3 regions of the Blautia sp. JLR.GB0024 genome follow, and region 2 is predicted to be linked to each of the others. Evidence: a T-box and tRNA genes for the amino acid it is inferred to sense, from the RefSeq annotation. Region 2 holds a T-box; the other regions hold tRNA genes.
What was found. The T-box of region 2 lies ahead of leuS (leucine--tRNA ligase). A T-box ahead of a tRNA ligase gene usually reads a tRNA of that ligase, here a tRNA-Leu.

Region 1 (2,272 bases), on a different contig from region 2:
ATTTTTGATATGCTGACAAAAAGACAGAATTTACTGGAAACCATCAGAGGCGGACATCCCGACCGCTTTGTAAACCAATATGAATTTATGCACATTATTTACGGCAGCCCGTTCTTTGACCTGCACAACGGCCCCATTCTGGAGGAAGGTGTCATAAATGCAGTCAATGGCTGGGGCATCACATTCTCATGGCCAAAAGGAACCCCCGGCGACTTCCCGGTCCACGATGAGGAGCATCTGGTACTCAAGGATGTTACGGAATGGCGGAAATACGTTCATGCGCCAAGTCTGGATTACCCGGATTCTGAATGGGAACCTTACATCAAAGAGGCGGAATCCGTGGACAGAAATGAATATTTCGTAACTTCTGTCATGTTCCCGGGACTTTTTGAACAGTGCCATCATCTGATGGATATTCCTGAGACTATGATGAACTTTATTGAGGAACCGGAGGCCATGCATGAGCTGATCGACTATCTCACTGACTGGGAGCTGGAATATGCGGATAAGGTCTGCAGATACTTAAAGCCTGATGCCCTTTTCCATCACGACGACTGGGGTACCCAGACCTCCACCTTCATCTCTCCGGCTATGTTTGAGGAATTCTTCCTTCCCGCATACAAGAAGATCTACAAGAGATACCGTGACAACGGCGTGGAGCTCATTGTGCATCACTCGGATTCCTACGCAGCCACACTGGTGCCCTATATGATAGAGATGGGTGTGGATATCTGGCAGGGTGTCATGACCACAAACAACGTACCGGAACTGATCAAAAAATACGGCGGACAGATTTCCTTCATGGGCGGCATCGACAGCGCCAAAGTGGATTATCCGGGCTGGACCAGAGATGTGATCAAAAAAGAAGTGCGCCGCGCCTGTGACGAGAACGGCAAACTCTATTTCATTCCGTGTGCTTCCCAGGGACTTGATATCAGTACCTTCCCGGGGGTGTATGAGACACTGAGCGAAGAGATTGATGCTTACAGCAAAGAAGTCTTTTAATATTCCGTTATTTGAAAATGGCCGGCATTCCAACTCCTCTGGAATGCCGGTCCATTCAATAATCATTTGTAAAGTTTTATATAAAAATAGGTAAAAACACTTGCATGATGGAAAATTATATGGTAATATTATTTTCGGTTCGTGAGAACGAGCCGCTGTGGCGGAATTGGCAGACGCACTTGACTCAAAATCAAGCGGGTAACACCGTGCCGGTTCGAGTCCGGCCAGCGGCAGCAAAACCCTTTTTGGATTTATCCAAAAAGGGTTTTATTTTTTGTACAGAGACAACAACTTTAACTATTTCAACTAACAAATGGATTCACGACATTTATCGGATTGCCCTCAATAAATGCTTTTATATTTGCAACTGTAATATCCATGATTCTCTGACGAGATGCCTGTGCCGCCCATGAAATATGCGGTGTAATAAGACAGTTTTCCACGTGTAACAGTGGATTGTCTTCTTTAATCGGCTCTGTTGAAACAACATCCAGGCCGGCAGCATATACCTTACCACTAATCAAAGCCTCTGCCAGATCCTTTTCAACCACCAGCTGTCCTCTGCTGTTATTTATGATGATAACTCCATCTTTCATCTTTGCAATATTTTCTTTATTGATAATTCCCTCTGTACTTGGAAACAAGGGACAATGTAAAAAAATCACATCTGAATTCGCAAACAGCGTATCAATCGTTACATATTCAGCAACTTCCCTGCCCGCTTCGCTTTCAAATGCATCATAAGCCAGGACTTTCATATCCATCCCATTCAAAATCTTTGCTGTTGCCTGGCCAATACGTCCCAAACCTATTATACCAGCGGTCTTACCATATAACTCGATCATCGGATAATCCCAATAACACCAATCCGGATTATTCTCCCATCTTCCCGCTTTAACAGTTTGTGCATGATGACCATAATGTGAGCAGATTTCTAAAAGCAGACCCACTGCATACTGTCCTACTATTTGAGTACCATATGTAGGTACATTCACTACCGGAATACCTTTCTCCCTTGCATATTCATAATCTGCCACATTATAACCTGTTGCCAAAAACGCAATCAGCTTTAAATTCGGACAGTTATCAATAGTATATCTGCTAATCGGTGTTTTATTTGTAATAACAATCTCAGCATCACCGATTCTTTCTGCAATAATCGGATTTTCTTCATAAGAAGTTCTGTCATATATCGTAACATTGCCAAGCATCTCCAATTCTCCCCAACTTAAATCGCCGGGATTTTCAGTATAACCATCCAATACTA
Region 2 (2,272 bases):
ATATTTTCAATCTCTTTTCCGTCCTTGGCGATAACCTGGATGATCGGAATATTGAATTTTGTGGCAAACTCAAAGTCACGGTCATCATGGGCGGGTACACACATGATGGCACCTGTTCCGTAATCAGCCAGTACGTAGTCAGACAGCCAGATGGGAACCTTTGCGCCGTTTAACGGATTGACTGCATAAGTTCCTGTGAACACACCTGTCTTCTCCTTGTCCTGGAGACGGTCCACGTTGGATTTCATGGAAGCATCGTAGATATATTTCTCCACAGCCTCTTTTGTCTCCGGTGTTGCCAGGGAAGCAGCCAGCTTGTGCTCCGGTGCCAGAACCATGAAGGTTGCACCGTGAAGGGTATCCGGTCTTGTGGTGTAGACAGTGATCTTTTCGTCTCTTCCGTCCACCGGGAAATCCACCTCGGCTCCGTAGGATTTTCCGATCCAGTCAGACTGCATCTTTTTCACCTTTTCCGGCCAGTCCAGTTTATCCAGGTCGCTTAACAGACGGTCCGCATATTTTGTGATGCGGAGCATCCACTGGCGCAGGTTCTTCTTGGTCACAGTGGAACCACAGCGCTCGCAGCAGCCGTTCACAACTTCCTCATTGGCAAGGCCTGTCTTACAGGACGGACACCAGTTGATGGGGAACTCCTTCTCGTATGCCAGACCCTCTTTGAACATTTTCACAAAGATCCACTGCGTCCATTTGTAGAAGCCCGGATCTGTGGTGTTGACTTCTCTGTCCCAGTCATAGATGGCTGCAATATCGTTGATCTGTTTTTTAATGTTTGCCACATTCTGTGCTGTAGATTTTGCCGGGTGAACTCCCATCTTGATGGCATAGTTCTCAGCCGGAAGGCCGAAAGCGTCCCATCCCATGGGATGAATCAGATAATAGCCCTGCATCATCTTATAGCGGCTCCACACATCAGAGATTACATATCCTCTCCAATGTCCTACGTGAAGACCGTTTCCAGACGGATACGGGAACATGTCCAGACAGTAGTATTTTGGCTTCTGGCCGTCATCTACGTTCACTGGTTTTTCTTCCCAGTTTTTTCTCCATTTCTGTTCAATCGCCTTATGATTATAAGGTACTGCCATAATTTCATTCCTCCTGGTTTTCATTTTCATGCCCGCCCGGGCATCTTAAAGCTTTATGCCAAAGCATAGAAAAAGCCCTTTAGTCACTATACTTTAGAGACGAAAGGGCTTATTTTTCCGTGGTACCACTCTAATTCATCCGCAATGCCGGATGCACTCATTTTGATTCTGTAACGGGAACTCCCGCCCGCACTTACCTGCATGACGACTTTCAGCACGGGAACTCCGAGGCCAGTTCAAAAGCTTCTCTATACTGCCTCACACCAGCCGGCAGCTCTCTGGGATAAAGGACACTCTCTACTACTCCTCATCAAAGTCTCTCTCATATTGGCTATTTGTCATAGACTATCTGTTATTCTACCGATATCGCCAGATTTTGTCAAGACTCTATGCTGTTTCTTCCCAAAAAAATCCTATTCTTCCAGTGAGAGCACCGTACAGGCCGGCTCCCCTTCCGTGTATTCAATGGTAAGGGTATCTCCCACGTCATATTTTATAATTTCAGGATATTCTGTAACCGGAAAATCAAACACCAGATCCTTGTTCTCCAGCACCACATAGAAGTGGGAATTTCCATCCATGACGGCCTGGGCCACCCGCTTGATCTTACCGGATACGGTCTGGGAAGTGAGCGTCTCGGTGCCGGAGGAAATCCCGTTGGCAGCCAGCAGCTTCACATAGGCTTTCTCACATTCTGCCACAGTATCTCCTATGGCTACATTCTGGTATTTCTGGATATTGACCATTGCGTACTTCTTAACAAGACCTCCGCCGTCTTTCAGAGCCATAAAATATGTGGGCTCCCCGGAAATATTCAGAAGCAGCGGGAAGGCTGCCGTATATTTTAAGTTCTGTACCTGACCTTCCGCGGACTCCATAGCGGAATACTCCTCCGCGCCGGCACAGGAATAGTACCTGGTCTCCATGGTACGCTGGTTCATCAGCACAAATCCCACATTGGAGCGGTCGCCGCTGACAGAGGTAATGCCTGTGTATACCCACACGTCGTCCTCCAGCGCCAGATAATTATAGCCGTCTGTTGTTTTGAGACAGCCTTTCTGTCCCAGAACGCTGTTGAAAAATCCGTTTTTCAGCATTCCGTGATAGTTATAGAGCTGGATCAGAAGATCTGCCGGATAGGCACGGTCCACCCACTGGGGACAGTC
Region 3 (2,272 bases), on a different contig from region 2:
ATTTCCTCCGTTTTCTCTTTATCAATACTCTATCTCAATTTCCAATCCGTTCAGCAGATTCACCACTTCCGGAAAAGAGAACCTGGCTCCGTTTAGTTTACATGACCGGATATCCATCTGATACCCGGCAGTTCCCCGCAAGTCCGCTTTTCTCAGGTCACATTTAAAAAATTCTGTTCCCTCAAGCTTACAGCCCTTCATTCTGCTTTCCTGAAGCCGGCAGTCCACGAACATGGAATCTGAAATCTCATTTCCTGTAAAATCAAACTTTTTCAGATTCATCTCCGAAAATGTATTATACTTCAACCGACAGCCGTAAAATCCCTTTATCGGCTCCGCAAATGCACCGTCCGGCATCAGCTCTTCCCAGTGCACACCAATTAGATTACACCTGTCAAATTCCACATACTGTATCCGGGAATGAGCCTCCGCCTCCAGGCTCATCACTGTACACTTTATAAAACTGCAGCCTGAAAAAGAACAGCTGAGGAGCCTGCAAGACTCAAAGACACAGTTTTCAAATTCACAGTCTGTAAACTTATAACCCTCAAAAATTTCATCGCTTATTTTTAAATCTTTAAATACCTGAGCTTCATAATACTTTTCTTCCATAAGTCGATGCCTCTTTTACTTTCTGCTGCTTTAGTTTTCTGTACCTTTAGTGTTCTGTACCTTTAGTGTTCTGTGCCCTTCGCTTTCTGTGCTTTTCGTTTTCTGTGCCCTTAGCGTTCTGTACCTTTTGCTTTCTGTTCCCTTAGCGTTCTGTGCCTTTCGCTTTCTGTACACTTAGCGTTCTGTATTTTGCCATCCTGTACCTTTTCTATCCTGTGCCTTATTACTCTGTCACTTCATCTACATGCTGTCATTCAAAAACAGCGGCATCTCCCATGATACCGCCGCTGTATTCCCTGCCCCTTCACGTACCTGTCCCGAATGTCTTCTGCTGTCCTGCAAAGGATCTGTTGATTCTGAATAACTTTTCACCGGAATAACAAAAATCCGAATCTGTTTCCTCTCGGAATCAAATTCGGATTTATAAATGCGGGAGATGGGACTTGAACCCACACGATCTTGCGACCACTAGATCCTTAGTCTAGCCTGTCTGCCAGTTCCAGCACTCCCGCTTTTCTCTGTCGCTCTTTGTTATCACTTCCGAACGACAAGTGAAAGTATATCACCAAATTTCGTGTTCGTCAATACCTTTTGCTAAAAAAATCTGAATTTTTTTCTAAAATTTTTTTCTAATTTTTTCCTCTCCCTCAAAAATACGCTCTTTTAAGACACTTTCATCTTCCACACATTCCCGAAAACAGCGCCATTCATCCAGCAGTCCCTGCCCATGCGGAACCAGATAGGCGCCTGCGTCGCTGCCCAGTGCCATATGTACTCCCAATTCAAATCCCCTTCTGATATTATTCTTCCCCTTCTCATAAATCCCATGCAGCAGTTCATCCGAAAACCTTTCGCACCCAAACATATTTGCCACCACAGTGATCGTAGGCACCCAGACAATATCCGATTCCGCCATCATCTGCAGTGTCTCCTCCGAAACATAATTCCCATGCTCCACGCTGTCCGCCCCGGCCCTCACCAAATCGGCCACAGGCCCGGCCCCATTCGTATGACACATCACCGCAAACCCCTCTTCATGTGCAATATGCACCATCTCCTTCACTTCCTCAAAAGGAAGCGCCTCCCCCGTAATTCCCCCATCCGTATCAAAATCCATGATTCCCGTAGTCATGATCTTAATAAAATCCCCCCTGCGTGCTTTAACCTCCCTCACAAGCTCCGCATACTCCCTCATATTTTCAAATCCCTTCCCCACAATTCCCCCGTAACACCCTTTCCTGTGTATGGCAAAAATCGGCGTCCGGTAATCAATCCCATACTCCGGCGCAATCTCCCTTGCCCTTTCCGAGACCCCCAGATAGTCCCCTCCATCCCTCACAAACGCAATCCCCTTCTCCCGATACATATCAAAATGCCTCCGGATCACCCCTTCATCCACCCCATTCAAATGCCTCTTCACAGCCTCTTTGTAATTTACTCCATCCATAAACACATGCGCATGACACTCCCCAAACATCCTCTGCCTCTCGACAAACATCTCCCCTGCCCTTTCTGTCTCCCCAACTCCATTCACATCCTCATCTCTCATAACCCAAACATCCTCCTTTCTCAACTTCATCTCTATTTCTCTTTTCCTTCACAAACCATCTCAGCTTTCCGGCTACTATCGTCTTAACACAATCCCCCGCCAAAAGCAACC

Region 1: it has a tRNA-Leu gene. The T-box ahead of leuS (leucine--tRNA ligase) is inferred to sense a tRNA for this amino acid. The anticodon was not compared.
Region 3: it has a tRNA-Leu gene. The T-box ahead of leuS (leucine--tRNA ligase) is inferred to sense a tRNA for this amino acid. The anticodon was not compared.

The regions. Positions count from the first base shown of each region.
Region 1 covers NZ_JBANBF010000003.1:245,344-247,615, forward strand. The annotation lists gene V8Q34_RS09330 (uroporphyrinogen decarboxylase family protein) at 10-1,005, shown strand; tRNA gene V8Q34_RS09335 (tRNA-Leu) at 1,157-1,238, shown strand; gene V8Q34_RS09340 (D-2-hydroxyacid dehydrogenase) at 1,308-2,272, opposite strand, start outside.
Region 2 covers NZ_JBANBF010000001.1:654,477-656,748, reverse strand. The annotation lists gene leuS (leucine--tRNA ligase) at 1-1,106, opposite strand, end outside; T-box leader at 1,199-1,429, opposite strand; gene V8Q34_RS02950 (hypothetical protein) at 1,520-2,272, opposite strand, start outside.
Region 3 covers NZ_JBANBF010000008.1:201,011-203,282, forward strand. The annotation lists gene V8Q34_RS18435 (pentapeptide repeat-containing protein) at 22-612, opposite strand; tRNA gene V8Q34_RS18440 (tRNA-Leu) at 1,041-1,124, opposite strand; gene V8Q34_RS18445 (amidohydrolase family protein) at 1,229-2,191, opposite strand.